3 regions of the Arthrobacter sp. MDT2-3 genome follow, and region 3 is predicted to be linked to each of the others. Evidence: riboswitches for the same ligand, from Rfam matches in the RefSeq annotation. Region 3 holds a riboswitch; each other region holds the start of a gene.
The links. Region 3 has a riboswitch for S-adenosylmethionine ahead of AC5RUQ_RS14685 (DUF1737 domain-containing protein). Riboswitches for the same ligand answer to the same signal wherever they lie in the genome.
Positions count from the first base shown of each region.

Region 1 (10,105 bases), on a different contig from region 3:
CCACCACCTTGCCGAACCGCCAACCCAGACCCGCCGCCGCCAGCCCCAGCAGCACTGACAACGCCAGGTAGGCTGCCCACGCCATGTGTTCGCCGGCGCGGGCCAACTGGTCCACAGAAAACACCAGGGCGGAGAAGGTGGTGAAGGACCCCAGCAAACCCGGACCCAGCCCGGCCCGCATCCAGAAGGCCGTCTGCGGACGGGCTGTCCAGACCGTGGTCAACGCTGCCAGGACGAAGCTGCCGCCAACGTTGATCACCAGCGTGGCCCAAGGGACCGCACCGGGAAGATCGGGAAAAGCCAGCCCAAGTCCATACCGCAGTTCAGTGCCGACGAGGCCTCCGGCGGCGACAGCGATCCAGGCGCGGCCCGCCGGCATGCCGGCAGGGTTCATTCAGCTGTCTCCCAGCAGGCAGCCCGGGTGGGGACGGTCGCTGTGCACCCACAGGGCGGACGTGATTTCGTCGGCCAGGTCGTAGTCCCTGGTCCTGCCCGAGTTCCTGATCCGCACCACCAGGGCGCCGCCGAACGGCTTGCGGCCCACAACCTCCACCTCGGCGTCGAGGTCTATCTCCTCGGCGGAAAGATAACGGAGCAAATCCGGGTTCTCATCGCTGATCCGGGTGATCCTGCCGGTGTGCCCCTGGTCCAGCGCACCCATCAGGTGGGCGCGCGGCATCAGCACTTTCCCGTCGGCAGTGGGAATGGGGTCACCGTGCGGATCCCGCTGCGGGTTCCCGAGTTTGGCCGCAACCCGCTCAATGAAGGTGTCCGAGACGGCGTGCTCCAGCAGCTCGGCTTCGTCATGGACCTCGTCCCAGCTGTAGCCCAGCTGCTGGACAAGGTAAGTCTCGATCAGGCGGTGGCGCCGCACCATGGAAAGGGCCAGCCGGACGCCGGCGTCCGTCAGCGTGATGGCGCTGTAGGGCTTATGGTCAACGAGGCCTTGGTCCTTCAGCTTGCGGACCATTTCCGAGACCGAGGAGTTGGCGACGCCAAGGCGCTGCGCAAGCTGGGAGGACGTGATGGCCTTGTCCTGCCATTCCGTGAAGGAGTAGATGACCTTGACGTAATCCTCAATGGAGGAGGAGGGCGCGCTGGTCTTCACAGCTCCAAGCCTACCCGTTGCCTGTTCTCCGTCATGCCTTGAAGGCCCGCCAGGTAAGCGTCAGGTACGGCAGTTCGAGCTCCTCTTCCAGGCTGTGGCCCAGGTGGTCGTGGAGGTACCAGTCCAGGTTGGCCAACACCTTGGCGCGGGTGCTTTCGCCGGCGCGCAGATAGTAGCTTCTGGACTTTGTGAGCTCCACCAGGTCCGTGGTGCTGACGCGGTCCTGCCAGTGGGTGACGTGGCCCTCAAGCCCCCGGAACTCTGGTCCCACGAGCGGCCGGAAGTCCGGCTTGTACACATCCCCTGCGTGCATGATCCGGGAGAGCCGGTGGACCCAGGGGACAGAGGTGTCCAACTGGTTCCAGATCAGGCCCAGCGTCCCGTGCGGGCGGAGGATGCGTGCCAGTTCGGTACTTGCGCCCAGGGCGTCGCACCAGTGCCATGCCTGGGCAACGCTTACGACGTCGAAAGCTGCGTCGGGCAGGCCCGTTGCCTCCGCGGTGGCCTGGATTGCCGTGGCAGCGGGATAGTGCGCCCGTAACTGCTCGAGCATGTCGGCAGAGGGGTCCACGGCCGTGACGGCCAGGCCCATGTCCAGCAGCAGTTCGGTGAACTTGCCGGTGCCGGCACCGGCATCGAGCGCCTCGCGGGCGCCCGGGGGCACCAGCCAGCGGGCTGATTCTTCCGGGTAGCCCGGACGGACCTGCTGGTAATGCCGGCCGCCGTCCTGGAAGCTCTGGCCGAGCTCCCGCCGCCGTCCGTGATCAAGCCTGGGGCCACCCCGTACCACGCGTGGCCTCCTTCGTCCGATGCCCTTGGGTATCCTTCGAATTTACCGCACCCGACGTTGAGGCAAGATCAGTAAGCAGAGTCAGTGCCAGCAGCGGACGGCAACAGTGTTCAGTCGTCGATGCAGGGGGCGGCCCCGGCGGTCCCCGGAGTGTTCGGTGCCCAGTGCGGATACGTGCGCGCGTCGTTGGCGGGAACCCAGCGCCCCGCGTCGACGACGTAGTCCCACCCCAGGCCGTTTCGGCGCAGCGAGTCGATGCCGGCAAGGAGCCGTTCTGCATCCTCAAGGCGTGAGCCGACGCCGAAGCTGGCCCGGAGGGAACCGGAAGGAAGCCCGAGCCGCTTCAGCAGCGGGTGCGCGCAAAAGCGGCCGTCCCGCAGGCCTACGCCATGTTCCGCGGACAGGTAGGCGGCCACGAGACCGGCGTCGTAGCCTTCCACGGAGAAGTTGACCACGCCGATGGTGTCCGTATCCGGGTTGGTGTCCTTGAAGATCTGGTGCACGGTCACGCCGTCAATTTTCTGCAGGCCTTCCACCAGGAAGGAGCGGATGGCCGATTCGTGGGCGTGCCACTGTTCCTGGTCCAGGCCGGCGATCACCTGTGTGGCGCGGGCCAGCGTTGCTGCGCCAAGGACGTTGGGCGAGCCGCCCTCATGGCGGGCAGGGCCGGTGGCCCAGCTGACGCCGTCGAGCCTGGCTTCCTTGACGGCGCCGCCGCCTGCGAGGTGGGGCGTTCCGGCGTCCAGCCAGTCGGCGCGGCCCACCAGCACACCGGTACCGAACGGTGCGTAGAGCTTGTGGCCGGAGAAGGCGAGGTAGTCGACGCCGTCCGCGGCGATGTTCACGCGGCGGTGCGGCGCAAGCTGGGCCGCGTCAACCACAATCCGTGCGCCGTATTCGTGGGCGAGCGCGGCGAGGGCCCGAATGGGAAGAATTTCACCGGTGACGTTGGAGGCGCCGGTGACGGCGAGCAGGCTCACCCCGCCCTGCTCCAGTTCAGCGCGGACGGACTCGATGGTCCCGGCGATGGTGTCAGCGGCAACGATGCTCCGGTGGGGGACACCCTGCCACGGCAGCAGGTTCGCGTGGTGTTCGATGTCCAGGTACAGGACGTCGCCGTCCGGACGTCCGTTCGTCGCGGGCAGGCAACCGGCCAGCAGGTTGAGGGAATCGGTGGTGTTGCGGGTGAAAATCACCGAGTCGTCAGGGCGGCCGCCCACGAAGTCCCGAACAATGCTGCGTGCGTTCTCGTAAACGGACGTGCTGATCTGGGACGCGTAGCCGGCGCCACGGTGGACGCTCGCGTAGAAGGGCAGGATCTCGTTGAGGTAGGCCGAGACTACGGAGAGGGCGGGAGCCGAGGCACCATAGTCGAGGTTTGCATAGCGGACGTGCCCGCCGGAGATGAGGGGCGCCTGGATTTCCGCACCTGTGACGGCAGCAAGGGGGCGGCCGGCGACAGCGCGGCGGGCATCAAAGAGGGCAGCGGCTTCAGCCTGGATGGGCTGGGCGGCGGCGTTGGGGGAGACGGTGGCAGTTGTCACAGAGACCTCACTTCGAAAAGGACCCCCTGCTCCGGGAATCCGCGCTTGCCGCATCCGTTCCGGACCGGCCTGGTCGTCACCCGGGGCACCCCACCGCGGTTGGAGGGTTGCCGGCCAGCAAACCGGGGTTTCGCGCTGGCACTCGTGACCTGGTTAAGAGCGTAGGACATGGGGCAGGAAGGTTTGAAGCCGGCTCAAATGTTAAGCGCTTTGTTACGCCTGCCGAAAAGTGCTGCTTTGGCCGAAGAAACGACGGCGGGCGCCTCCTTTAGGAGCCGCCCGCCGCTGATTGTTCGGTGAAGGTGCCTAGAGGAGATCGTCCAGGTCAGGGTTCAACCTGCGGAGTACCTCGGAGTGCAGGATGGAGTTCGTGGCCAGCGCGTTGCCGCCAAACGGCCCGTCCTCCCCTTCCAGCGAGGTAAACCGGCCACCCGCTTCGACCACAATCGGCACGAGTGCCGCCATGTCGTAAAGGTTGAGTTCGGGTTCGCAAGCGATGTCCACCGCGCCCTCGGCCACCAGGCAGTAGGACCAGAAATCGCCGAAGGCCCGGGTCCGCCACACGTCCTCGGTGAGGCCCAGGAAGTTGTCCAGATTGCCACGTTCCTTCCACCCGCCCAGGCTGGAGTAGGACAACGAAGCGTCCGAAAGGTTGGCGACATTCGAGACGCGGAGCCGGGTGGCAGCAGCCAGCGACCGTCCCATGTAGGCGCCCATGCCCTTGGCCGCCCACCAGCGCTTGCCCAGGGCGGGAGCACTCACCACTCCAACAACGGGCTCGCCTTCATCCACCAGGGCGATCAGGGTGGCCCAGACGGGGACGCCGCGGACGAAGTTCTTGGTGCCGTCAATGGGGTCGATGATCCAGCGGCGGGACCCGTGGCCGGTGCTGCCGAACTCTTCACCGAGCACTGCATCACGCGGACGGGAGCGGGACAACTGGCCGCGGATGGCTTCTTCTGCCGCCTTGTCCGCGTCGGTGACCGGCGTCAGGTCAGGCTTGGTCTCCACCTGGAGGTCCTGGGCCTTGAAGCGGCTCATGGTCTGGTCATCCACGGAGTCTGCCAGGACGTGCGCCAGGCGCAGGTCATCGTTATAGCTTGAAGCGGGTTGGATCATGGTACCAAACTACCGTCTGCGCGCGGTTCTGCTGGGAGATCGGCACCGTCAGTTGACGCTGCCCAGTTCCTTCGCCTCCTGCGCCTCCAGCCGCGGGTCGGTGCCCAGGAGGCGCCGCAGGGATGCCAGCCGGGCTTCTCCGGTGGCGCCGGCATGCCCGCCGCCCACCCAGGCGTCCAGCCCGCAGTTCACTGCCGTGGCGGTGTGTTTGCAGCCGCGTTCGCAGTCCTCGATGCCGGGGGAGAGGTCCGGGAAGGAGCGCAGGATCCGGTCCGGGTCCACGTGCGCCAGGCCGAAGGAACGGATGCCCGGGGTGTCGATGATCCAGCTGCCGGCGGGTGCGTCCGCCAGCCTCAGGGCCAGCGCCGACGAGGACGTGTGGCGGCCCCGACCCGTCACCGCATTAACCCCGCCGGTGGCACGCTCCGCACCGGTCAGCGCGTTCACCATGGTCGACTTGCCAACGCCCGAATGCCCCAGCATGACTGTCACTTTTCCATCCAGATAGCCGCGGAGTTCCGCGACAGCCCCACTGTCCAGGCGTGCGGACAGTCCGTCGTCCGAGCGGGCATCGATCCCAGATGCGGTGGAATCGGCCGTCCGGCTAATGATCACGGGGAAGTCGAGGTGGGTGTAATTGGACAACAGCTCCGCTGGATCCTTGACATCCGCCTTGGTGACCAACAGGATCGGCTCAATCCCGGCGTCGTACGCCGCCACCAGGGCGCGGTCGATGAAGCCGGTGCGGGGCTCGGGGTTGGCGGCCGCCACGACAACTACGAGCTGGTCCGCGTTGGCCACGACTGCGCGTTCCACGGGATCGGTGTCGTCCGCGCTGCGGCGCAGGAGGGTCCTGCGGTCCTGGATCTTGACCAACCGGGCCAGGGTGTCCGGTTCGCCCGAGACATCGCCTACGAGGGATACGAAATCACCCGCCACCACCGGGTTGCGGCGCAGCTCCCGCGCCCTCGCTGCAATGACTACGCGTTCGTTGCCGGAGTCCTCACCCACCACAGCCGTATACCTGCCGCGGTCAACGGTGATAATGCGTCCCGTGACGGCGTCGTCATGGCTGGGCCGGTCTTTGGTGCGAGGGCGCGAGCCCTTCTTGCTGGGGCGGATTCGGACATCCGATTCATCCCAGGAATCAGTGCTCCGCGCCACCGGTTGAACCTTCCGTGCCGGTGTTGGACGAGGCTGCCTGGGCAAGCATGCCTGCCCACAACCGGGGAAAGTCCGGCATAGTTTTGGCAGTCGTGGCGATGTCCTCCACCTGCACGCCCTCCACCGCCAGGCCCAGGATGGCTCCGGCAGTGGCCATGCGGTGGTCGGCGTAACTGTGGACGACGCCGGCGTGCAGCTTGGCGGGCCGGATCACCAGGCCGTCGCTGGTTTCCTCGGCATCTCCGCCAAGGCGGTTGATCTCGGTGACCAGTGCAGCCAGCCTGTCGGTTTCGTGCCCGCGCAGGTGGGCAATACCGCTGAGCCGGGAGGGGCCGCTGGCCAGGGCACATAACGCGGCGACCGTCGGCGCCAACTCACTCGTGTCCGCGAAATCCCCGCCCTTGATCTCCGCTCCGCCGGTTACGGTCAGGACGCCGTCGCGCAGGGTAACCTCTGCGCCCATCTCGGCAAGAATGCTCCGCCAGAGATCTCCCACCTGCTGTGTCTGTTCGGGCCAGCCGGGAATCCGCACCGTACCGCCGGAAGCCAGGGCCGCGGCAAGGAACGGGCCGGCGTTGGACAGGTCCTGCTCAATCCGCTGGTCGAAGGCTTGGATGGGCCCAGGGGCAACAAGCCAGTGGTTGGGAACCGAATCGTCAACAACAACCCCGGCCCCCCGCAGGACAGCGACGGTCATATTGATGTGGTCCAGGCTTGGTACAGGTTTTCCTACATGCTCAAGGTGCAGGCCCTCGGTGAACCGTGCCCCCACGAGGAGAAGGGCAGAAACGAACTGTGAGGAGGCGCTGGCATCGATGACCAGGTGTCCGCCGCGAACTTCTCCGGTGCCCTCCACTGCAAACGGCAGCGACGACGGTGTGCCGCCGCCTTCCGCGGAAACGGCCACTCCCAGGGCCTTGAGCGCTTCGATGATGGTTCCCATGGGCCGCTTCCGGGCATGCGGGTCGCCGTCGAACAAGCTGGCACCGTTGCGCAGCGCCGCCAGCGGCGGAACGAACCGCATCACCGTCCCGGCAAGGCCGCAGTCGATCCTCGTGGAGGCCGATGCGGCATCGGCCGGCAGCGGCACCACCTCCAGATCCGGCCCGAACGCCCCGTCCCCCGGCACCTCGGTGATGGTGGCGCCCAACTGCCGGAGCGCGTCAACCATCAGTGCGGAATCCCTGGAGTGCAGCGGTGCGCGCAGGCGCGACGGGCCGTTGGCCAGGGCGGCAAGGACGAGGTACCGGTTGGTCAGCGACTTTGAACCGGGCACCGTGATGGTGGCATCCACCGGGCGGGAGGCGAAGGGTGCGGGCCAGTGGGGGAGGGACGTTCCGGAGTTGTCCTGGGCAGTGGAGGGCGCGGCGGTCATGTCCTGCTTATGCCCCCGTGGCCTGTTCAACGGCGCGGCGGACCACCTTGTCGGCCTTGGAGAGCTTCTGGTTGGTGGTCTTCCTGGCATCCGCGGCAAGGTGGGCGGCACCCTTCCGCGCGTCGGCAGCAAGGTGCTCTGCGCGCCACACCAGTCCCGGTTTGCCTGCCGTGTCAACAGAAGCAAGCAGGGCCCCGCCGCTCAACGAAAGATTCTTGAGCAGCTGGTTGCGGCGGTTCCCGCGGCCTTCCTTGCTGCTGATGTCCGCGCTGCGCCACTCGACAAAGGTGTTGAGAAGGGAGATGACCGTAAGCACAGTGGCTGAAAGCCGGGAAAACTTCCCGAGCCCAAAGAGGACGCCCGCGCCCACCTGCGTGCCACCGATGACCCGTGCCAGCGTCTTCTCGTCAGTACGGAACGGCAGCGCCGCCGTTGCCTTGCTCAGCAGGGGTGACAACTGTTGGGCGGTGTCATCGGCGTTCTTGAGCTTATCCATTCCGGCAAGAACAAAACTGGAAGCCAGCATGGGCCGTGCGAGTGTGCGGACAAAGGACATGGATTTCCTCCTGGATGGACGAACCGCGTCGGGTGCGGCGAAGTCGGTTCTAGTCTTGCACTTTTGGGGAATATTTGCCCAAGGCCTGGGGTTATGGATGCTGGGTCCGCGAGAGCCGGGCCCGAACCACAAAGCACCGGACAACAGAGCGGAGTTGGCCCTTGAGGCGGGTGTTGGACGGAATTGAAGCGGCAGGCCCGGTGGCAATGGACTCGTTGGAGGGTGAACCCCCCGAGTACGGCTCGCCGCGTGCGCGGAGCCTGACAGTAGACTTGAAGGCAATGAGCACCTTGGATCCGGCCGTTTCGGCCATGTATGAGGCTTCCCAAAGCGAAGCCAAGAGCAGCGCTGACGCACGGCCCGGGCCGGCGGAGGCGACGGCAGAATCCGTGCAGCCCAACGCGGAAACCACCGAAGAGGTGGTTGAACTTTCCACGGAGTCCGCGGAAGAGCGCCGCATCCGCTTTGAGCGTGACGCGATGCAGTACGTCGACCAGCTGTACTCGGCCGCGATGCGGATGGCCCGGAACCCTGCTGACGCGGAGGACCTCGTCCAGGAGGCCTACACCAAGGCCTTTTCCGCGTTTCACCAGTACAAGCCCGGCACAAACCTCAAGGCCTGGCTCTACCGGATCCTGACGAACACCTATATCAATCTGTACCGCAAACGGCAGCGCGAGCCGCTCCAGTCCAACTCGGACACCATCGAGGACTGGCAGTTGGCGCGGGCTGAGTCACACACCTCCAGCGGGCTCCGCTCCGCTGAGGCAGAGGCGCTGGATCACCTGCCCGATTCGGACGTCAAGCGCGCGCTCCAGGACATCCCCGAAGAGTTCCGCCTCGCGGTCTACTTCGCGGACGTGGAGGGCTTCGCGTACAAGGAAATTTCAGACATCATGAACACGCCCATTGGCACGGTGATGTCCCGGCTCCACCGCGGCCGGAGAATGTTGCGGGACATGCTCGGGGAGTACGCCGCCGAGCGGGGATTCAAAACGGCCGCAGGTCCAAAGGACGCGGCGGAAAGCACACAACAGGAGAACAGGAAATGAGCGACTGCCAGGGATTGGGCGACTGCGACGACACCCGGATGCAACGCATCTATGAGTATCTGGACGGAGCCTTGACCCGTGAGGACATCACGGAAATAAAGACCCACCTTGATGACTGCCCCGAATGCACGGAGCAATACGACCTTGAGTGCGTCATCCGCAACATGGTCAAGCGTTCCTGCACTGAGGCTGCTCCCGAGAACCTCAAGAACGCCATCCTTGACCGGATCCATTCGATCCGCCCGGTGGACGCCTAGCCCAGGTCAGCTGTCCAGCAGCCGGGCAGGGCGACGATCCCGTCCATAAGTACAAAGGACCCCGGAAGCCGAATGGCTTCCGGGGTCCTTTGCTGTGAACCGTAGTACCTGGCATTGTGCCTAGGTGTTGGGGCGCTTCCCGTGGTTCGCGCCGCCACGCTTACGGTCACGACGCTTGCGTGCACGCTTGCTCATAGCTGGCCTCCTTACTGTTGGTACTCAAAAGAGCTGCCCTCAAGTCTCCCACATGATTTGGCGCCCCGCGAACCGGCAACCACCTCGTGACCTGCGGTTCGATGTGCGGCCCTGGCGCGGAGCTACTTTTCGAGGAGGGAATTCCGGACGGCTATGCGCGCCTGTTCCAGCACCGTCCTGAGCGTTTCCAGGACCACTGGGTTGAGTGGCTCCTTGCCGGCCTGAAGGCGAAGCTCGGTGCGGAGGTCATCACGGAACGCCTGGAGCATCATCTCAGCGTCCTTCAGGGAACGCCTGCTTTCGGGGGCGGGCCTGCCACTGGAGGCCGTGAAATCGACCGAACCGGCGGCGGCACGGGCGGCCTCCGCCGTCGCTGCAAGGTCAGCCCGCAGCCCGCGCATATTGCTCCGGATGTCCTCGCGGAGGTTGTCTGCCAGCCGCCGTACGGAAGCGGAAATCTCTTTTTCAACTGCTGCCAGTTCTTCGCGGCGCAGGTTCAGCTCCGCCAGTCCGGCAGGCGTGATGCGGTAGTTGGTGCGACGCCCGGCCGATTCCGTGGCTACCAACCCCTCCTCCTCGAGTTTGCCCAACCGCGGGTAGATGGTGCCCGCACTGGGGGAGTAGGTACCGCCGAACCGTTCCTTGAGCGCCTTGATGAGCTCGTAGCCATGCTTCGGGCCGGACTCCAGCAGGGACAAAAGGTAGAGGCGCAGGGCACCGTGGGCAAAGACGGCCGGCATCAGGGCCGTTCTTCCGCGTTCCCGGACGGTCCGCTGTGGAAGATGGATGTTGTGCCTGACACGGAATTGGTCCTGACGAGCATGAGCTTGGCGTCCGGACCGGCGATCGTTTCCACTTTGCCGCCGGGCACGTGGTACTTCTGCTGGTCAATAACGACCGTTCCACTTGCCGATTTGGCCACGATATCCACTCCGACGTCGTGCG
Region 1 covers NZ_JBNHFS010000002.1:210,675-220,779, reverse strand. The annotation lists gene AC5RUQ_RS06655 (fluoride efflux transporter FluC) at 1-394, opposite strand, end outside; gene AC5RUQ_RS06650 (metal-dependent transcriptional regulator) at 395-1,108, opposite strand; gene AC5RUQ_RS06645 (class I SAM-dependent methyltransferase) at 1,140-1,898, opposite strand; gene AC5RUQ_RS06640 (aminotransferase class V-fold PLP-dependent enzyme) at 2,009-3,442, opposite strand; SAM riboswitch class IV at 3,479-3,592, opposite strand; gene hisN (histidinol-phosphatase) at 3,749-4,561, opposite strand; gene rsgA (ribosome small subunit-dependent GTPase A) at 4,610-5,725, opposite strand; gene aroA (3-phosphoshikimate 1-carboxyvinyltransferase) at 5,709-7,100, opposite strand; gene AC5RUQ_RS06620 (DoxX family protein) at 7,108-7,656, opposite strand; gene AC5RUQ_RS06615 (sigma-70 family RNA polymerase sigma factor) at 7,938-8,708, shown strand; gene rsrA (mycothiol system anti-sigma-R factor) at 8,705-8,965, shown strand; gene AC5RUQ_RS06605 (50S ribosomal protein bL37) at 9,086-9,160, opposite strand; gene AC5RUQ_RS06600 (PadR family transcriptional regulator) at 9,283-9,900, opposite strand; gene AC5RUQ_RS06595 (DUF4097 family beta strand repeat-containing protein) at 9,900-10,105, opposite strand, start outside.
Region 1: another riboswitch for S-adenosylmethionine. It lies ahead of AC5RUQ_RS06640 (aminotransferase class V-fold PLP-dependent enzyme); the one in region 3 lies ahead of AC5RUQ_RS14685 (DUF1737 domain-containing protein).

Region 2 (10,105 bases), on a different contig from region 3:
TGGCCTATCATTTGCGTTATCCCCTTAACTCCCCTGTACGGAGAACGTGCACGATGCTCCCCCCTCAACAGTCCTTAAGCGCGACCGACCAGATCCAGAACCTCATTCTGGAAAGTGCCGACTTCGAGGACTTCCTGAACGAACTGGCCCGGTTCTCCGCCCATCAGATGGCTGGCGACGGCGATGACGCACTCTGTGGCATCACCCTGCTCCGGGACCGCAAGGCGGCAACGATTGGCTGGAGCAGCGACTCTGCGCGGGAAGTGGATGAGATCCAGTACTCCTTGTCCCAGGGCCCCTGCCTGACTGCGGCGGAGGAGGAACGCGAAGTCCACGTTCCGGACCTCTTCGAGGAGGACCGCTGGGGACCGGACTACGCGTCAGCGGTGGCATCGCACGGACTGCGGTCAGTCCTGTCGCTGCCCTTCAACCTGCAGGGCGAGGCGAGAGCTGCCCTGAACCTGTATTCCGAAGTCCCCCATAAATTTGATGACCGTGCCACTGCAAAGGCCCGTGGCTACACACGGGAAATTTCGCAGGCACTGAGGCTCGCGGTGAGGTTCTCGCTTCACACGGACAGCGCTGCAAATCTTCGGGCAACCCTGGAATCCCGGACCATCATCGACATCGCCGTTGGCATTGTGATGGCACAGAACAGGTGCAGCCAGGAGGCGGCGGTCAGCATCCTCACCGAGGCCTCCAGTAACAGCAACACCAAGCTGCGGGATATCGCCAAATCGTTGGTGGACTCGGTCGGGGGTTCGGGTACGCGCACGCACTACCAGGAGCCCGGGCAGCGGCAAACCGGCCAAACCGCGTGACCAACGGCTTGTGCCTTACTCGTGCTGGAGGTTACGCTTACCGAGGTTGAGCCGTCGGCCATAGACACCCTCTTTTGGAGTACCTATGGACCGCGCACTAAACGCCTTCGTTAACCTCGATGTCCCTGCCGACATTGTCTGCATCGATGTCCGTGGGAGTTTGAACCAGGACTCCCGGCCGGGCCTGGTCCAGATCATCCGCCGGATCAGGAAAACAGGGATCCGCTCGCACATCCGCGTAGAGCTTTCCCGCGCAGCCATGGTGGAGTCTTTAGCGCTCGCGGGCCTTCGCAGTGACCTCAACGCCATTGACACCAGCATCCTGCCAGGGACTTACGGCGCAGGGGTGTCCCTTGATCTCTCGCCCGCCGGGGTGGAATGGGCTGCTGCGCCTGAACAGGCCCTGACCCTTCTTGACGGCTTCTCCGCCGGTGCCGTTTTGGACAATGGCGCCGTTGGCTACCCGGCTGCCGCTCCTGGCGACGCCGGAATCCTGCCGTTGGATCTCACGGAGTTTGAGGTGCTGTGCGGGCGCGCGCTGCAGGAGTACACGGATGAGGAACTGCTGCTTGCCAGCGACACCCTCTTCACTCTCCTGGACAACCCGGCAGCTTTCCCGGGATTGGACCTGCTGGCCAGGTACGACGACATCGGGCACGAGATGCTGCGCCGCCAGCAGGACACCGCGGCCCCCATTCCGGCAGCCGAAGGACAGGCCGCCAGCTGATACGACGTCACTGAAAGGTTACCGGCGGCTTCTTGCGACGGTGACTTCCAGTGTGCCTACGGTAGTGGTGTGCCATATGAGGGGGAAGTAAATCCGCAGGACAGGCGCGGCGCTTCTGGAGCCCGGCTGCTGCAGGAGGCCGCTGCCCTCAAACAGTTTTCACGCCGGGGATTCCTTGCCGGGGCAGGCATGTCAGGCCTGCTCGCTGCAGACATGCTGGTCACCCGCCAGGTGCAGTCCGCCCGCCAGGTAAACCGTATCCTCCCTGTTCCCGACGACTTCGCTGATGTGTACTACCCCGACGCCAGCTGGTTCCTGTTCCCCGGCTATAAAACCAGCTGGGAGGAGGGGCAGTGGATCCTGAACTCCCTCCGGGGCACGCTGAACAAGCGCGCCAGGCTCGCCGCCGTCGGCTATTCCAACCTAGGCCTGGACATCGATGACATCGTCATCGCCGTCATCGAGCACGTCCGCGCCCAAAAGCTGACCAAGTTGTTTTTCTACGGGCACAGCTTCGGTGGAATGGTGGCCACCCAGGTGGCCGCCCGGCTGCTGGAGCTCCATGGGGTGGGGGTGGAATTCATCGTGTTGGACTCGAGCCCGTACAGCAAGCACGACGTCCTGGACCAAAGCTGGTTCGACGGCGTGGTGTTCCTGTACGAAAGGGGTTTCCGGTTCCCGTCCACCTTCCGCGGCGGGTACGAACTGGGGGAGCGCGTCATTCACAAAGACGAACGGACGTGGCGCCAGATCCTTGACCAGACACTCGAACAGCTCTCGCCCATCGCACCGTCCAGCCTGCTCGTCCAGTCGGAGTCTGCCTACATTTACCACTTTGACGGCACCCGGTTCACCGACAAAATAGGCGACGCCAAAATGGCCTACATCGGCAACCCCCGGGACCGCACCGTGCGCTACCAGACAGCCGTGGGAGCCTGGGCGGTTGCCTTCAAGAACAACATGGTCCCCAGCGAGCTACAGACGGAAGGGGCCGTGCCCGCCCACGCCAGCCCCGGGTGGAACCCGAACATCTACCGCCCCATCCTTGAAGAGCTCCTTGACGAGAACTTCCCGCTGCCCCGGGGCGGATCGCGGGTAACGGTCTTTTAGGGCGGTCCTAGATCTGGTTCTTCAGGTCCGCCACGGAGTTCAACACCTGGTTGGGCCGGAACGGGTACGAGCCGATCTCTTCGCGCTGCGTGATGCCGCTGAGGACCAGGACGGTGTGCAGCCCCGCTTCCATGCCGGCGATGATGTCCGTATCCATCCGGTCCCCGATCATGGCGGTGGTTTCGGAGTGCGCGTCGATCTGGTTCATGGCGGAGCGGAACATCATCGGGTTGGGCTTGCCCACGATGTACGGCTCCCGGCCGGTGGCCTTGCTGATCAATGCCGCGATGGCGCCGGTAGCAGGCATGGGCCCGTCCTTGGACGGGCCCGTGGCGTCAGGGTTCGTTGCGATGAACCGTGCCCCGGCCAGGATCAGGCGGATGGCCATGGTGATGGCCTCAAAGGAATACGTGCGGGTCTCGCCCAGCACCACAAAGTCCGGGTCCTGGTCGGTGAGGATAAAGCCGGCCTCGTGCAGCGCCGTCGTCAATCCTGCCTCGCCGATGGTGTAGGCGCGGTTCCCGGACCCAGAACCCTCCACCTGGTTCTTGAGGAACTGCGCGGTGGCAAGGGCTGAGGTCCAGATGTTCTCCTCGGGAACCTCCAGCCCGGAGGCGCGCAGCCGCGCGGCGAGGTCGCGTGGCGTGAAGATGGAGTTGTTGGTGAGCACCAGGAAGCGCTTGGATGTGTCCACCCAGCGCTGGATAAGCTCGGCGGCGCCGGGCACCGCCTGGTTTTCGTGGACCAGGACGCCGTCCATGTCCGTCAGCCAGCACTCGATGTCCTGCCCGCTGCGGTATACCGATGGTGACCCTTTAACCTTGTCCGCTTCTGCCATGCCTACCTCCGCCGGTGATGAAAGCCCGAAAGGTCCAGTCTAGTGTTGAGGGGTGAAGCAAACGCCCGGTATGACGTCCGAACCGCCTGCAGCACCTGGACCGGAACACCCGGAGGCGCCGGGCGAAAAGCCGGAAGTCGGCGTCGGACCTTGGGAAGGCGAGCTGCCGGAAGGCGACCATTGGGACCCTGACCTCCTGGCGGACGGCGACCGCCGCAATGTGCTGGACAAGTACCGCTACTGGAAGCATGACGCGATCGTGGCGGAGCTGGACTCACGGCGGCACAACTTCCACGTCGCCATCGAAAACTGGCAGCACGACCTCAACATCGGCACGGTGGTGCGCACCGCGAATGCCTTCCTCGCCAAGGAGGTGCACATCATCGGACGACGGCGGTGGAACCGCCGGGGCGCCATGGTCACCGACCGTTACCAGCACGTCCGCCACCATCCCACCGTGGAGGATTTCGTGGCCTGGGCGCAGGGGGAGGGGCTGGCGATCATCGGGATCGACATCTTCCCGGACTCCGTTCCTTTGGAGACCTATGAACTGCCCAAGGACTGCGTGCTGGTGTTTGGCCAGGAAGGGCCCGGGCTGACCCCTGAGGTCCACGAGGCCGCCCTCGCCACCTTGTCCATCGAGCAGTTCGGTTCCACCAGGTCCATCAACGCGGCCTCGGCGGCCGCAATTGCCATGCACGCCTGGGTACGCCGGCACGTGTTCAACCAGCACGTGTAGCGGGGCAGGGCCAGGGTCCGGGCGTAACCCACAGCACTCCCAGCGCGGTAATGACTAGGATGGTGCTAGCCGTAAGCGGTACTCCAGGGTTACCAGCCCACAGACGAACCTCAGCATAGGAGTCAGCATGCCCATTGCAACCCCAGAGATCTACTCCGAGATGATCGACCGCGCAAAGGCGGGCGGCTTCGCATTCCCGGCCGTGAACGTCACGTCCTCGCAGACGCTGAACGCAGCCCTCCGCGGCTTCGCCGAAGCTGAGTCCGACGGCATCGTCCAGGTCTCCACCGGCGGTGCGGCCTACTGGTCCGGCGCCTCCACCAAGGACATGGTTGCCGGTTCCCTGGGCTTCGCCGCTTTCGCCCGCGAAGTTGCCAAGAACTACAACGTCAACATCGCGCTGCACACTGACCACTGCCCCAAGGACAAGCTGGACGGTTTTGTGCTGCCCCTGCTCGCAGCTTCCGAGGCTGAGGTCAAGGCCGGCCGCAACCCGCTGTTCAACTCCCACATGTGGGACGGCTCCGCCGAGACCCTGCAGGAAAACCTGCGCATCGCCCGCGAGCTGCTCGAGCGCACCGCTGCCGCGAAGATGATCCTTGAGGTCGAGATCGGCACCGTGGGCGGCGAAGAAGACGGCGTCGAGAACGAGATCAATGAAAAGCTCTACACCACGGTCGAGGATGCCCTGGCCACCATTGAGGCATTGGGCGCCGGCGAGAACGGCCGCTACATCACGGCACTGACCTTCGGCAACGTCCACGGCGTCTACAAGCCCGGCGGCGTTAAGCTCCGCCCGGAGATCCTCAAGGACATCCAGGCACAGGTGGGCGCCAAGATCGGCAAGGACAGCCCGTTCGACCTCGTGTTCCACGGCGGTTCCGGCTCCTCTGACCAGGAAATTGCCGACGCCGTTTCCTACGGCACCATCAAGATGAACATCGACACCGACACCCAGTACGCCTACACGCGTCCGGTAGCGGACCACATGTTCCGCAACTATGACGGTGTCCTGAAGGTCGACGGCGAAGTGGGCAACAAGAAGACCTACGATCCCCGCGTCTGGGGTGCTTCGGCCGAAGCCGGCCTGGCAGCCCGCGTGGTGGAGGCGACCAAGCAGCTCGGTTCGGCCGGAAAGACCTTCTAGATGTCGGACGAGTTCCGCAAGAACCTGATGGGCCCGGAACCCACGCTCCTGCCTGCCGAGACGGAGGTCTACCAGCAGCTGGAAGCCGGCCAGGAAGCCCTGGACCTGGTGGAGAAGCACCCCACTTCCTCGTTGTTGTGGGCCGTCTTGGCTGAAGAGGCCTGGGCCGAGGGACGCACCATCGATTCCTACGCTTACTCACGCGTGGGCTACCACCGTGGGCTGGACTCGCTGCGGCGCAACGGCTGGCGCGGCGTCGGCCCGATCCCGTGGGAGCATGAGCCCAACCGCGGCTTCCTGCGGGCGCTGTACTCGCTGGGGCGGGCTGCTGCGGCCATTGGCGAGGCGGAGGAGCCGGAACGGATCGAGAAGTTCCTGAACGACTCGGACCCCACGGCGAAAGCAGCCATCGAAGGCGAGTAATACGCGTTGCGGTAAAGAACGACGACGGCCGGTCACCTTCTTTGGAAAGGTGACCGGCCGTCGTCGTACGTGCAGGAGTTTTTGTCCAGATACGCAGCTCAAAACGCTGTTTTGGCCTGCATATCTGGACAAAAACTCACAGGTTTGGGGGGATTAGCTGGCTTTTTGCAGGCCCGTCCGCGCCATCGCGTCGGCGTAGGCCACGCGCATGTCCTCGAGGTACTCCTCCTGGCGGGCGGGCGAGCCGGCGAACGCGCGGCCGCTGAGGGAGCGCACCTTGTAGGTCTTCAGTCCGCGACGCCAGAGCAGCGGCACCTCAGTCTTCAGCAGCAGGTTCGCCAGGCGGTTGGCCTCCGTGCCGTGGGCCACGATCACCGAGGCACGCGGAACCAATGCCAGGAACTTCAGCAGCGGCTTGAGGCCCGCGGAAATCTGGTCCGGCGTGAACTTCCCGTTGGCCTCCCCGGCGACGTGCCAGGGATGGACGTTCCACGGCATAACGAACTCCGGCCGCAGCCCCAGCTTCCACTGGATCCCCAGCATCCGGGTGGCGGCGTCGTGGTCGCCGGCGGTGATGAATCCGGACGGGTCGGCCTCGCCGATGTTCGAGTACAGGCTGATGATGCGGCACTCGTCGACGTCGTGCATGGGGTCCACGTAGGGCACAATGGTGCCCGGCTTGGTCCCCTGCAGGGAATCGCACAGTTCGTTGACGGCTGCAACGTTCGGTTCGTAGCGGCGGTTCAGAAGCTGATCATGGAAAGATTCGGGTGCCAGGGCTGTCATGTAGTGCTGGGTCTCCTGCGGGGATTGGTGTTGCTGCCACCGCGAAAATGGGCGCACAATGGCGCAGCAAATCCGAAGTGGTTGAAATGGGGCGGACCGATTCCTGGTCGGCCTTTACCAGTTTAGCAAGCCCTGCGAAACGAAACGCCGGTCCCGCGCACCCAATCCAAGCGGGGCACGGAACCGGCGGTTTGCGTTTTCTGTTCCGGGCTACCAGAGCCGCTTGGTGGCCCGGCGCGCACCCTCGCCCAAGGCTTCCAGCTTGGCGAAGGCGATCTGCGGGTGGACCCTGCCGCCCAGGCCGCAGTCGGTGGAGGCGATGACGTTCTCCCGGCCCACAACGTCTGCGAACCGTACGATCCTGTCTGCCACCAGGTCCGGGTGCTCCACCACATTGGTGGCGTGCGAGACGATACCCGGGATGATGACCTTGCCCTCGGGGAGCTTGGTCTCCTCCCAAACGCGCCACTCGTGCTCGTGGCGGACGTTGGCAGCCTCGAAGGAGTAGCCGCCGGCGTTGATCTGCAGCATCGTGTCCACCAGGTCCGCAAGGGGAAGGTCGGTGGTGTGCGGGCCGTGCCAGGAGCCCCAGCAGAGGTGGAACCGAACCTGCTCCTCGGGAAGGCCGCGGAGGGCGTAGTTCAGGGCTTCCACGCGGATTTGGGTGAACTTCAGGTAGTCGGCCACACTCGGCTCGGGGCTGATCTGGTCCCAGTTCTCGGCGATGGAGGGATCGTCGATCTGGAGGATCAGGCCGGCGTCGATGATGGCCTTGTACTCTTCACGGAGCGCGTCGGCGCAGGCGTAGATGTATTCCTCCTCCGTGGCGTAGTACTCGTTGGTGATGCGTGAGGCGCTCCCGGGGGAGAGTGCGGCAACAAACCCTTCCTTCAGACCGGCGGCGGCCAGGCCTGCTTTCAGGTTTGCAATGTCGGAGGCGACGGCGTCCTGGCCCGTGTAGACGAGCGGTCCAGTGACCTTGGGGAAGGGCTTGGGGCCACCGGTGAAGATGCCGCTGGTGGGATCGTTGTAGGCCTCTGCAAAGTGGGTGCGGTCGCGGCGATGGATGAAGCCGGTGAGCTGTACGTTGCCCGGGGTGGATTCCTTCGGTTCAACCGCCCACTTGGCGTCGTTGTCCAGTTCCAGCCCGCCCATGCGTGCGAAGGAATAGGACCACCATGCGCCATAGTCCACAGCGGCGGACATCGCGTGCCCGTATTCGCCGTCGTTGGGGATGTCGATGCCGAGGCCCTGCTGGCGCTGGACCAGGTCCACCACGGAAGCGGTAAGGAGTTCGTTGAAGCCCCCGACATCGGAAGGTTTCTCTTCGCGGGCGGCGTTGGCGGCGATCAGCTCAGGGGTACGCGGCAACGATCCGGCGTGGGTGACGCGGATGTGGTCTGTGTTCAGGGACATGCTGGATTTCCTTTCCATCGGTCCTGGCAGTAGCACCTTCGCAGGCAGGACGTACCTGCACTCTGTGGGGTTGCTGCGGCGTCATCGATCCAGGTCTCTCGGCCGCTCCGGATGGGCACTCTCACTTAAATGCACCGGTACGCCCGGGAGCAAATCCGCTTTCGGATTGTGTCGGCGGGGACACGAGGGCCGGAGCTTTCAGAACGTAATAACTGGCTGCAGATTGGTGTCACCTCATTGACAGCCTTTGTCGAGGTTGGTTGTCTTTTGTCACAGCCCGCGATGGGGGACATGGCGGGCTGGACGCACCTAATGCACTCGAAAGAGGTACCGCACCGTGAGAAAAACCCTGGCAACCTTCAGGACCCTGGCAGTTTCCGGAGCCCTGGCACTGGCAGCAGTAGCCGCGCCGGCACCGGCGATGGCCGTGGGCGAAGGCCCCAACTATGACGGCAACGGCCAGATCACCACATCGAAGCTTGCCACCTACGAGCAGATGGTCTCCTTCCTCAAGGACCAGGACGCCCGCCAGGGCGCCATGGAGCTGGAGGTCATCGGCCAGACCGTGAAGGGCCGGGACATACACCTGGTCAAGTACATGTCGGACCCGGCCAAGCCCACCATCCTTTACCTGACGCAGCAGCACGGCAACGAGCAGCTAACCACCGAGGGCGCGCTGGAATTCGTCAAGCACCTGGGCACCGGCAAGTCCGCAGACATTCTCGGCGGCGCGAACATCCTGATCGTTCCCATGCTTAATGCGGACGGCGCCATGGGGGACGTGAACTTCCCCCTGGACGACTACCTGGCCAAGGGTGACCGCAACATGACGCGGTACAACGCCGAAGAAGTGGACCTCAACCGCGACCACGTAGCCAAGGTCCAGCCGGAAACGCAGGCGCTGCACAATAACGTGATGCGCAAGTACCGGATCGATTACATGATCGATCTGCACCACCAGGGCACCCGCAGCGAACGCGACGGCAAGCTGGTTTCCGGGTCCATCTTGTACCCCACCACGCCGAACGCCGATCCCGCAGTTGTTGAAAAGTCCAAGCAGTTGGGCGCCGTCGTCTTCGATAACGTTGACTCCACCGGTTGGGGCCACCTCGGCAAGTACGTCGGCGGCAGCGCCGAAACGATCAGCCGCAACGGCATTGCCGTGGAATACGGGATCGCTACGCTGCTGTTTGAGATGCGTGGCATGTCCGACCACTATCTGGACGGCTACGCCCTGGGGCTCCGTAGCAACGGATACCTGATCAAGCAAACGGTCACCACCCTCACCGCAACCGCCGCAGCAATCGCTGATGGATCAATTGCCGACGCCGACACCTCCTTCTGGGACAGCCTCGCCACCCAGACCTCCCGCCCCGGCGAGGAAGCTGACGACGAGTAGCGTCACCGCTGACAGCCCGCCGCGGTCCTTTGCCGCGCAGGATTCCTTTACCCTGCAAGAAGGACCGCGGCGGCCCAACGAGTGGACAAAGTCCCTCATCGGCTAAACTTGGGTGGTAAGAGCCCCGGAACTCTTGCGTCGCTGTGCCGCCCGCGGACCAGCGAAGGCCGGTCCATTCGGGGCATTCTCATGAACGGCGCTGCACCAGGCCGCCACGTTGTGGCATGGCACGGGCAGCCCGAACGAATGGGGGAGGATCCCATGCCAGCAATTGTGATCGTAGGAGCCCAGTGGGGCGACGAAGGAAAAGGCAAGGCGACCGACCTGCTGGGCGGCCGCGTTGACTACGTCGTCAAGCCCAACGGCGGCAACAACGCCGGGCACACCGTCGTCGTAGGCGGTGAAAAATACGAACTCAAGCTGCTTCCGGCAGGCATCCTCAGCCCCAACGCGGTACCCATCATCGGCAACGGCTGCGTTGTTAACCTCGAGGCGCTGTTCCAGGAGATCGAAGGCCTCCAGGCCCGCGGCGCCGACACTTCAAAGCTTCGCGTCTCTGCGAACGCACACCTTGTTGCTCCCTACCACCAGGTGCTGGACAAAGTGACGGAGCGCTTCCTTGGCAGCCGCGCCATCGGGACCACGGGCCGTGGCATCGGCCCCGCCTACATGGACAAGGTGGCCCGCCTGGGCATCCGG
Region 2 covers NZ_JBNHFS010000001.1:1,004,500-1,014,604, forward strand. The annotation lists gene AC5RUQ_RS04700 (GAF and ANTAR domain-containing protein) at 54-821, shown strand; gene AC5RUQ_RS04705 (hypothetical protein) at 907-1,548, shown strand; gene AC5RUQ_RS04710 (alpha/beta fold hydrolase) at 1,618-2,658, shown strand; gene AC5RUQ_RS04715 (HAD-IIA family hydrolase) at 2,666-3,496, opposite strand; gene AC5RUQ_RS04720 (TrmH family RNA methyltransferase) at 3,567-4,235, shown strand; gene fbaA (class II fructose-bisphosphate aldolase) at 4,363-5,382, shown strand; gene AC5RUQ_RS04730 (DUF3151 domain-containing protein) at 5,383-5,805, shown strand; gene AC5RUQ_RS04735 (uracil-DNA glycosylase family protein) at 5,959-6,591, opposite strand; gene AC5RUQ_RS04740 (cobalamin-independent methionine synthase II family protein) at 6,802-8,007, opposite strand; SAM riboswitch class I at 8,019-8,125, opposite strand; gene AC5RUQ_RS04745 (M14 family zinc carboxypeptidase) at 8,345-9,406, shown strand; gene AC5RUQ_RS04750 (adenylosuccinate synthase) at 9,668-10,105, shown strand, end outside.
Region 2: another riboswitch for S-adenosylmethionine. It lies ahead of AC5RUQ_RS04740 (cobalamin-independent methionine synthase II family protein); the one in region 3 lies ahead of AC5RUQ_RS14685 (DUF1737 domain-containing protein).

Region 3 (10,105 bases):
GTGTCCACGTAGCGCTGCTCACTGCCGGCGGGGGCCGCGGTGTTAAGCGCGGACGGCCCCAAGCCGCTGGTCTTGTAAATGGGAGTGTTCGCACCAATTGCCACGCCGCTGGCAATCATCGGATTGTCCTGTCCGGCGGGAAGGCTGGAAACCGTAGTTCCGGGCTTGGGATCGGTGAGGTCCTTGAAGACCGCTGGTGCGGCGAAGGCTGCGGTAGCGGTGAGGCTGATTCCGGCGATACCGGCGGCGATGAGGGAAAGTTTGCGACGGAGCATGGGCTTCTTTCGGTGTTTGGCTTGAGTTATGGCGGGAGCAGGGAGGGGCTTCATCCAGCCACCATTGCTGCCGCCCGGGTGTGCAGGGCGGTGACGGCGGCCCTGGCGGAGGTCATGGCGCCGTGCTGCCAGGCGATGGCGTGGCTCAGGTGGTCGCCGGCGAAGTAGATGTTGCCGGACGGTTCCAGCAGCTTGGCGTATTTGGCGTCCGCCTGCGACGCCCAGCCCACCCAGGCGCCTTCGGAAAAGGCCGTGTTCCCCCAGTCAACCGAGAACGACGCCGCGACATCCTTGCGGTAAACGTCGCCGTGGATCCTGGCACCCTGGTCCAGGGCGCGGCTCAGGCGCTTCTCCGGGCTGAGTTCCTTGTACACGCGGGCGCTGGCGCCGGTGTTGTAGTACCCCACCATGGTGCCGCGCTGCCCGTGGAAGCCGGTGGACGGGTACCACATGTTGCCGAGATCGATATTGGTATTGGTGATGCCGCCGTAAATGCGGTGGTCTTCCTCCCACCAGCGGCGCGAGTATTCGATGCCGATCTTGCCGGCGTCGGTGGGGCTTGCGAATTTCAGGGCATCGAGCACGTCTGTGGGGAGGTTGCCCGGAACCTTGGCGGCGATGTGCGGCGGCAGGGTGCAGACGGCAAAGTCCGCTTCGATCTTCTTGGCCTGGCCGCCCGGGTTGGTGTACTCCACCGCTACCCCGGCGGCGGTGTTGTTCATGGACAGGACCTGGGCCCCGTAAATGAACTTGTCCTTGCCAATGGTGGCTTCGAACGCGTACGGGATGCGGTCCATGCCGCCCACGGGCTGGAACATCATCATGGCCTGGTCCCAGCCGAATTCGAAGGAGAAATAGTTGCCGACGCCGCTGGCAAAAACATCCGAAAGGGCATCCGGCGCCAGGGGTGTTCCCGCTTCCAGCCCGGCGCCCGGAGCCACGGAGTAGCCCTTGCGGCCCGTGCCGGTGTACTTGAAGCTTGCCGCCGCATTGCCGGGAACCTTGCCGCCGATGGCGCCGAAATTCCGCAGGAAGGTGATCAGGTTCTCCTTATCCGCTGCGCTCATGTAGCTGTCCAGGGCACCCTGGTCTGTGGCTTTGGCGAGGAGTTCGGAGACGTAACCGTAGACATCGGCTTTGGCGGCGCGGTGGCGCACAGGGGTGTTGGAGAGCTTGGTGTTGCCCTCCCGGAACAGATATCCGTCAGCATTCTGGTTGGTGAACGGCTCGATCGCCACCCCCAGTTCCTTGCAGTAGTCCAGGGTGATGTGGTGCTGGGGAATGCGGCCGGGGCCGGCATTCATGTACTGGTCCTTGGAGAACGTCGCCCGCTGGGTAACTCCGAGGAGGTCCGTTTCCTCGGTTCCCCCACGCACCGTCCAGTTGCGTCCGCCCGGCCGCATCCGGGCCTCAAGGATGGTGACTTTGTAGCCCGCCTTGCCCAACTCATAAGCGGTCGTCAGGCCGGCGATGCCGCCGCCCAGGATGACGACACTCTTCCCCTTGCCCTGCAGGTCATTGGCCCGGGGCGCAGCATAGGCAGGAGCGGCCGTATCGGGAGCCAGGCCCATCGCGGCCATGGTCTCGTACATCACCCCGGCTCCTCCCACCATGCCCACGTAGCGGAGGAAGTTCCTGCGAGTCGCATCTGTCATTTTTTCCCTTTCACCGGAGTGTTACGCGGTGATCGTATGGGGGAAATGTTTCGTCAAATGCTGTGACAATGTCGGTGTTGTAGCGTTCATATTTCCACGAAGTAAACGCTTCCCGGATGGTGCAGGAAACTCCCGCGAATGCGCTATGTGGGAATAATCCGGAAGAGGAACCTGGTCCGGACCATGACCCACAGGAGCCCCAGCACTACGGCATATGCGGCGGTATTGAGCAGCACGTTCTCCTGCTGCAGTGCTGGAATATTGGCCACCACGGCAATCAGCACCAGGTGCATGATGAACACATAGAGGGTGGCGCCGCCCAGCGGAATCAGGAACCAGCCGAGTGCGCGCTGCACGGGTTTCCAGTATGCGGTGAGGAAGGCGTAGGCCGCCACCACCAGGACCAGGACGTTAAGAAGCCGGCCCGGCGCCAGATACGTGCGGCCAAAGAATAAGTCGTACATGCTCCGGTACACGGCGTCCGGGATGACGGCGAGGCGGACATCGAAGCCGTTCGCCAGGTAGGGGTTGCCCCACGAGAGAAACGCGAACAGGAGTGCGACGGCGGTGCACGCGGCCACCAGCCAGGTCTGTCCCGCCAACCAGGCGACGATGCTGCGCCGATGGTAGCCGGCGACGAGTCCGATCACGAACAGCACCTGCCACACGAGCAGCGGGAACGAGTCCTCGAACTGTGAGGGCAGGAGCCGGATCCTCGTGGCAGCTCCCACGGCGTAGACCGCAAGGGTTCCGGCCAGCACCCAGATTGCCTTCATGCGGTTGAGCGCAGCCAGGATCAGCGGGCTGGCAAGGAGCAGCACCACGTAAAGGCCCATCACGTTGAACTGCCAGGGTCCGAACTGCAGCAGCAGGATGGCAGGGAGCACCTGCGGCGGCACCGGGAACTGGAACAGGGATTCCATGCCGGCATAAAGGTCATAGGTACGGCCGGCGCCGTCGTGCCCTGCCCCGCCCGTTCCCTGGTCCACAAAGGTGGTGAGGGGGTCAGTCCGGAAGATCGGCAGCAATGAGACCAGGAAGACGCCAATGAGGACTATCAGTGCCGTCAGGTAAAGCTTGCCGGCCCGCCGGGAGGTTAGTTCAACCACCGTTCCGAAGTCATCCTTGGCCCTGGGCCCGTACACCATGCCGACCACCAGTCCGGAGAAGAGGACGAACAGCTCGGCACCCGAAACAAAGCCCACCGCCTCCTGCGTGAGCAGCTGGAACAGCGAGGTCATGCCCAAGTGGTTGACCACAACAAAGACAATGGCCAGGCCGCGCAGCATATCCACGCGCGCATCCCTGCTGGACGGGTCTGAATATCCCCATGCCGTAGCGGCATTGACCCGGCGGGGAATCTGCCACAGGGCAACCAGGAGGATGAGGAGCGCCGCGCCCACGGTCCCGGCAACGGCCCCCGTAAGGGTGTTTGCCCGGACGTACGTGCTGCTGCCGGAGCTGACCTCGGTGACCGGGCCTGCGACGATGGGGGACGCTTCCAATGTGCCCAGGGCGGCGTTGGCGATGCCCGGGTTTCCGGTGAGCCGCCAGTCGATGCTTGCCACTCCGGTGTCCCGCGTACTGGTCCGCTCGTCCCACACCACCGCGCCTGTCATGCGGAACCCGGCAGCGGTGGCCGTCCCCACCACCTGGTCCCACCAAGCGGCCTTGATGGCCGCTTCGGATGCGCCGCCGGAGGCCGGGCTGTAGAACGCGGAGGTGTGCAGGAGGAACGGCTTGTCCCTTCCCTCTGCATAGCTGGCGTAGAAGTTTTCACCGCCGGAGGCCGTGAGCATTTCCCGCAGTTGGCCGGCGCGGGGAACTGTGTTGACGGCAGCACCACCGGCGGTGTCGTCGTGGAAGGCGGTCAGGCCAACCCAATCCACCGCATCGTCCCCGGGATAGTAGGGTCCGTAAGCTGCGTCCGAGCCGTTCCAGGCGCCGTCGCCGTTGGTATCAAGCAGCGCGAACCCATCACTTCCCTGTGCGGGCGCGTTCCGGTTCCGGTCGAACGGATAATCCGTGCCCAGGTACGGTTCCCAGACCATCACAACGCCCCCACCGCCGTCGACCTCCCGGAACGCCGCTGTCACAGCCTTGAATGCCCCCCGGTAGGCAGCCGGCTGCTGGCCCCACTCAACCCAGCTTGCGTTCATGTCCGGGGCGAACCGGACCAGCAGCTGTCCTTTGAAACTGGACGCAAGCTCCAGCACCCTTTCGGCGAAGGGCCTCGCAGCCGCGGCGTCGATCTGGTCCAGCGGCATCGTGGGCTTCACTGTGAGCATCGCGTGGGCACCCTGCCGGGAGGACTGTTCCAGGAATCCCTCGATGTCGTTTTGCTCTGATGAGCGGTAGGGAAACGCTATGTCGTGGCCAAAAATAGCCGGCGAAGCACCCAGCCGGTCGGCGAAACCGGCGGCGGAGTCCTCACCCCATTCAAGGACGGCGCCCAGCAGCGGCTTTCCCTCTTCAGGAAAACTCCGCGCGGCCTGGGCTGACCCTGCAGGCAACACCACTGCCACGAGGGCAACCAGCAGTGTGGCAAGGAGCGCCCCAACTACGCGCAGCCGGCGTACCCGGTAAGGGCCGGCAGGGTGCTGTGGCGCGGCAGTTAGCGTGCTGATGTGGACCCCCGGTGCTGGTTCTGATGATGGGGGCTGCCCCGTATGAAACTTTATCTGGCGGCGCATCCGCCAAAGGCCGGAAAAGGGGGCCCACCTGCGGTGATGCCGCCGCCGTCGGTTCCTCCGGTGTGGCGGAAATCGCCGCCTGCTGCACCGCGCCCCGTTCAGTTACGGAACATGACGACGGCGGCGGTGCGCCCCTGCGCGCCAAGTGTTACGTTTCTGGGGAGTAATGAGTACCGGCGCCAAGCCCTGACTGGCCGGTCGGCAACCCTCCTTTCGCGGCGGGGTGCCTCAGGTGAATACTCGGCATATCGACCGATTCGAGTTGCAAGCGTGAGAGAAGGAGATCCGTCGTGTCCGACGCACCTGCCCCTGAAGAGAGACTGTCGTACCGGCTTGTCACCGGTCCGGATGACAGGTCTTTCTGTGAACGGATTTCCACCGCCTTGGCCGAGGGCTACGTGCTGCACGGCAGCCCGGCGGCAACGTTCAACGGCAGCAGCGTCATCGTTGCCCAGGCCCTGGTCCTGCCGGCGGCCATCGCTTCGGCTGATGCCGCCGTCGCCACCGCAGTGGATAACCTCGAATCCGCAGGCGAAGACCTCGAGTTCGACGGTGAGGGCCACGCATGAGCTACGCCGGAGACCTGACGCCCCAGGAGGCGTGGGAAAAGCTGGAGCAGGGAGCCATCCTGGTGGATGTCCGCACTGAGGGCGAATGGGCCCACATCGGCATCCCTGACACCAAGGCCACCGACAACGATCCGCTGTTCATCCAGTGGACGTTCCCGGGCGGCATTCCCAACCCTGATTTCATTAGCTCCCTGGCCCAGCAGGCGCCTGAGGATCCGTCTACCGAACTGGTATTCCTGTGCCGCTCCGGGCAGCGTTCCATCGCGGCCGCCATTGCCGCCACCCAGGCCGGTTTCACCTCCTACAACGTGCTGGAAGGCTTTGAAGGCGAGCCGGACCGTTACGGCGAACGCACTGTCAACGGCTGGAAGAACCGGGGACTGCCCACCAACCTTGGAAAGAACTAAGTGACCTTCAACGAAGACGCTGCCGGCTGGAGCCCCGACACCCAGGCCGTGCGCGGCGGACTGGACCGCACCAACTTCCAGGAAACCAGCGAGGCTGTATTCCTGAACTCCGGGTTCGTGTACGAATCCGCCGCCGCTGCCGAGCGCGCCTTCACGGGCGAGGATGAGCGCTTTGTGTACTCCCGCTACGGCAACCCCTCGGTGGCCACTTTCCAGGAACGCCTCCGCCTCCTTGAGGGAACCGAGGCGTGCTTCGCGACGGCGTCCGGCATGTCTGCCGTCTTTACCGCCCTGGGTGCGTTGCTGGCCGCCGGCGACCGCGTTGTGGCCGCCCGCTCGCTGTTTGGCTCCTGCTTTGTGATCCTGAACGAGATCCTGCCGCGGTGGGGTGTGGAGACGGTGTTCGTGGACGGTCCTGACCTGGAACAGTGGCGCGACGCCCTGTCCCAGCCCACCACTGCCGTCTTCTTTGAGTCGCCTTCCAATCCCATGCAGGAAATCGTCGACATCGCCGCGGTCAGCGACCTCGCGCACGCGGCAGGCGCCACCGTCGTCGTCGACAATGTCTTTGCGACTCCCCTGCTGCAGCGCTGCGGGCAGCTAGGTGCCGACGTCATCGTCTACTCCGGCACGAAGCACATCGATGGCCAGGGACGAGTCCTGGGTGGCGCCGTCCTGGGCACCAAGGAATTTATCGAGGGGCCGGTGAAGCAGCTGATGCGCCACACCGGCCCGTCCTTGTCCGCCTTCAACGCTTGGGTGCTCACCAAGGGCCTTGAGACCATGGCCCTGCGCGTCAACCATTCATCCGCGTCCGCCCTGCGGCTGGCCGAGTGGCTGGAGCAGCAGCCCGCCGTGAGCTGGGTGAAGTACCCGCTCCTGAAGTCTCACCCGCAGTACGAACTGGCGGCAAAGCAGATGAGCGCCGGCGGCACGGTTCTCACCCTGGAGCTTGCGACGACGGGCGGCCGCTCGGGCAAGGAGGCCGCCTTTGCGCTGCTGGACGGTTTGCGCATCATCGACATCTCCAACAACCTCGGGGATGCCAAGTCCCTCATCACGCACCCGGCCACTACTACCCACCGTGCGATGGGTCCGGAGGGGCGGGCAGCCATTGGCTTGAGCGACGGCGTGGTGCGGCTTTCGGTGGGCCTGGAGGACGTGGACGATCTAATTGGCGACCTGGAACAGGCGCTCAAGCAGATCTAGAGGTACCTGACTGTGGGGCCGGGCTCCGGCACCGGCGCGGTTATGTGGGCGGGGCTCTATCAGACCTCTTCGAAGGAGAGCTGGACGGCCACTTCGTCGCCTTCCCTAATCCGGGCTTTGTCCCTGATGGCCTTCTTCACGGGCAAGAGGTAGGAACCGGCTTTCTGGTCCGCAAACAGCGAGGTCTGCCAGGAGTGCCCGGCAATCTCCGCGGTCACCCTGACGGATCCGAATGCCTTGCTGGCGCCGGCGCTTTGTTCGTGGATGTCATCCGCGACTTTTGCCGGGAGCGTCAAAAAATGCCACCCTGCTTCGCCCGGGTAAAGCCACAGCTCAGCTTTGAAGGAGTACGACGCCGTCACGCGCCGAGTATGGCATGCCCCCCTTGCCGGGGCACCACCGTTGCTGATTTTTCCTGTCTTGTTGCCCTGCTGTTCGCGCCGCTGAAGCGAGCATCAGGCGTGCCGGGGGATTGAACTGCAGGCTGAAAAGTTTTTTTAGTTTCTTTTCCAGCAGGAGGACTTTTAGGCCCTGTTTTGTCAGACCCCCTCGCCATGATGGGGGTATGGAAACGAACGCGGCAGTGGCACAGGCGGAGGAAGCTGTTGTGGCTGCAGTCGCTGCGCTTGCTGCGGCGCTGGCTGGCGGTGATGTCGCTGCTTCCGGTGGCGCTGGTGAACTTGACGCCGCGGTCGGCCCGTACGCTGCGGCGGGTTTTGATGATGATCCGTTGCAGCGGATTGTTGACGGGGCTTTGGATGTCCTGGCCGCGGTGGCACGGTCAGAAGCGAAACTGGCAGCCCTGAAGGCACAGGCGGTCGCGGTCTTCGCTGTGGCCACGAAAGCGCTGAACGCTCCAGCCGCCTCGCCGTATGGGGCGACGGCGCAGGAGCGGAGCCTGGCCGCGGAGGTGGGGTGTGTGCTGGCAATCGGTGACCGGGCCGCCGGTGCCCTGATCGCCGACTCCCATGCCCTCACCACTTCCCTGCCCCGGACCCTGGCTGCTTTGCAGGCCGGGACGATTTCCTGGGCGCACGCCCGGACCATGGTGGACCAGACCGCGAGCCTAGACCGTGAAGGCGCGGCTGCGTTGGAGGCGCACTTCCTGGACCCGGACACGCCGAAACCGGGAGCAGCCGCCACGGTCGGGGAGATGCCGGCGTACCGGTTCAAAGCCAAGGCCCGGGCCTGGCGGGAACGCCACCACCCGGAGAGCCTGGAGCAGCGGCACGCTCGGAGTGTGGCGGACCGGCGGGTCGAGTACTGGCTTGATGGTGACGGGATGGGTTGGGTCGCCGCGTGTCTGCCCGCGGACCAGGCGTCCGCCATTTGGGACCGGCTCACCACCGTTTCCCGGGGGATGCAGGGACCGGACGAAACCCGCACCCTCACCCAGCTCCGGGCCGATGTCGCTGCAGGCTGGCTTCTGGGCGGCACCACCACCGAGATCCCCGCACCCCGGGCGCAGGTGCTGGTCACCGTTCCCGTGTTCTCCCTGCTGGGCCTGACTGACGAGCCGGCGACGCTGGACGGGCACGGCCCGATCCCCGCCTCGATGGCACGGAACCTCGTCGCCAACGGAGCGGACTCCTTTTACCGGGTGCTGGTGGACCCCCGGGACGGGGCACCGTTGGAGATCGGCCGGACCAGCTACCGGCTGACCAAGGCGATGCGGAACTGGCTGCGGCTGCGGGACGGTAAATGCCCGTTCCCGGGCTGCAGCAACAACTCCCTGGACAACGAAGCAGACCACCTCCTCGCCTGGCACCAAGGCGGCACCACCGGAATATCGAACCTGGGCCAGCCCTGCCCCAAACACCACAAACTCCGCCACACCAGCGGCTGGAAACCAACACCAGCCACCACAACCGAACCACCCGGCTGGACCTCACCCACCGGCCGGCACTACAAAAGCGAACACCAGAACTGGGAACCACCCCACTGGCCGAAATGGATTGAGGAACTTTGGGATGCCTCCGTTCAGGCCGACTCGGAGCCCTCGGACCTATACGTGCCTGGGTACTTTGCCCTGCCCGAAAACCTGGACCGCCAGGAAGACCCGGACCCGCCGGAAGATCCTGAACTGCCAGATTTTGATGTGCCCGAGGACCCCGGCCCTTCTGAAGACGAACTGCCCCAGGACCCGTTTCCGGACTGGCACCTCTGGTTGGATACGGCTACCTCTGCCCGCTAAGACTGGCGGACGCGCAGCAGCTCCGGGGACCCGTCCCCAGCAGAAAGATTGACGGAGCCGCGCATCGTTACATCCACCGCATGCTTGACCACTGCACCAAAGCCCAGGTCCTCCGGGGCTGACGCGGCCAAAGCCCTGTCGCGGATGCAGCGCTGTTCAGCTGCCCCCGTCCCGCGAGCAATGATGTCCTCCACGCCTTGACGGGCCAGGGCGAGTTCACCCTGCTCCTGCAATACCGGTGCAAGGTAGTCCACCAGGGAACGCACCACATCGGCAGCCTGCGCGGGCCGGAAAGTACCGAAATCCAGGAGTTCCCCGCTGAGTCCGCCGCTGCTGGCCTGCCAGGAAGCCATCCGCAAAAGTACGGTGGGTACCGGGGCGGGCTCAACCCCCTCGTGCCACTCACGGCTCGCAGTCTCCACCAGAGCCCTGACAAGAACGGCAAGAAGTGCAGCATCCTCGGCCCGGAGGCAGACATCTGCAACGCGGACCTCGACAGTGGGGTGGTTCCGGGACAGGCGGGCGTCGAAGTAGAGCATTCCTTCGTCCAGCATCACTCCGCTGTCAAGAAGGCGGGTGACCACCCTCCGGTACGCGGAATACGTCCCATAAATACCAGCGGGTCCCGCTGTGGGCCAGCGGTTCCACGCTTGGGTGCGGTAGCTTTCAAACCCCGTTTGAAGCCCGTTCCAGAACGGTGAGTTCGCGCTCATTGCCGTGAGGACGGCAAGCTTGTCACGAATCCGGTCCAGCACAGCCACACCCTCGTCGGGTGACTCAATAAAGGTATGGACGTGGAAGCCGCAGGTCAGCTGCTCCTGGGCCGTCAGGCCAAAGCGCTCCAGCATCCGGGCATAGCGTGGATCAGGGGTGGTGTGGCTCGCCAGCCCAAGGGGCGACGTGGCCAGCGCCGCCACCCGCGCATTATGCTTCCTGGCAGCCGTGTCAGCGAGTGCCCGCCCCGCTCGGATCTGGTCAAGCAGCACACCGTACTCCAGGCACGGGCGCGTCTGGGTCTCGATCTGCTCCAGCTTGAGTTCGGCACTCAGGCCCATCTCGTCGTCGGCGTAAACGGTCTTGTCTTCCGTTACGAGATCCCGGGG
Region 3 covers NZ_JBNHFS010000004.1:410,776-420,880, forward strand. The annotation lists gene AC5RUQ_RS14670 (Rid family hydrolase) at 1-275, opposite strand, end outside; gene AC5RUQ_RS14675 (flavin monoamine oxidase family protein) at 326-1,930, opposite strand; gene opgC (OpgC domain-containing protein) at 2,074-4,623, opposite strand; SAM riboswitch class IV at 4,786-4,900, shown strand; gene AC5RUQ_RS14685 (DUF1737 domain-containing protein) at 4,914-5,192, shown strand; gene AC5RUQ_RS14690 (rhodanese-like domain-containing protein) at 5,189-5,599, shown strand; gene AC5RUQ_RS14695 (O-succinylhomoserine sulfhydrylase) at 5,600-6,808, shown strand; gene AC5RUQ_RS14700 (DUF1905 domain-containing protein) at 6,868-7,170, opposite strand; gene AC5RUQ_RS14705 (HNH endonuclease signature motif containing protein) at 7,374-9,002, shown strand; gene AC5RUQ_RS14710 (glutamate--cysteine ligase 2) at 8,999-10,105, opposite strand, start outside.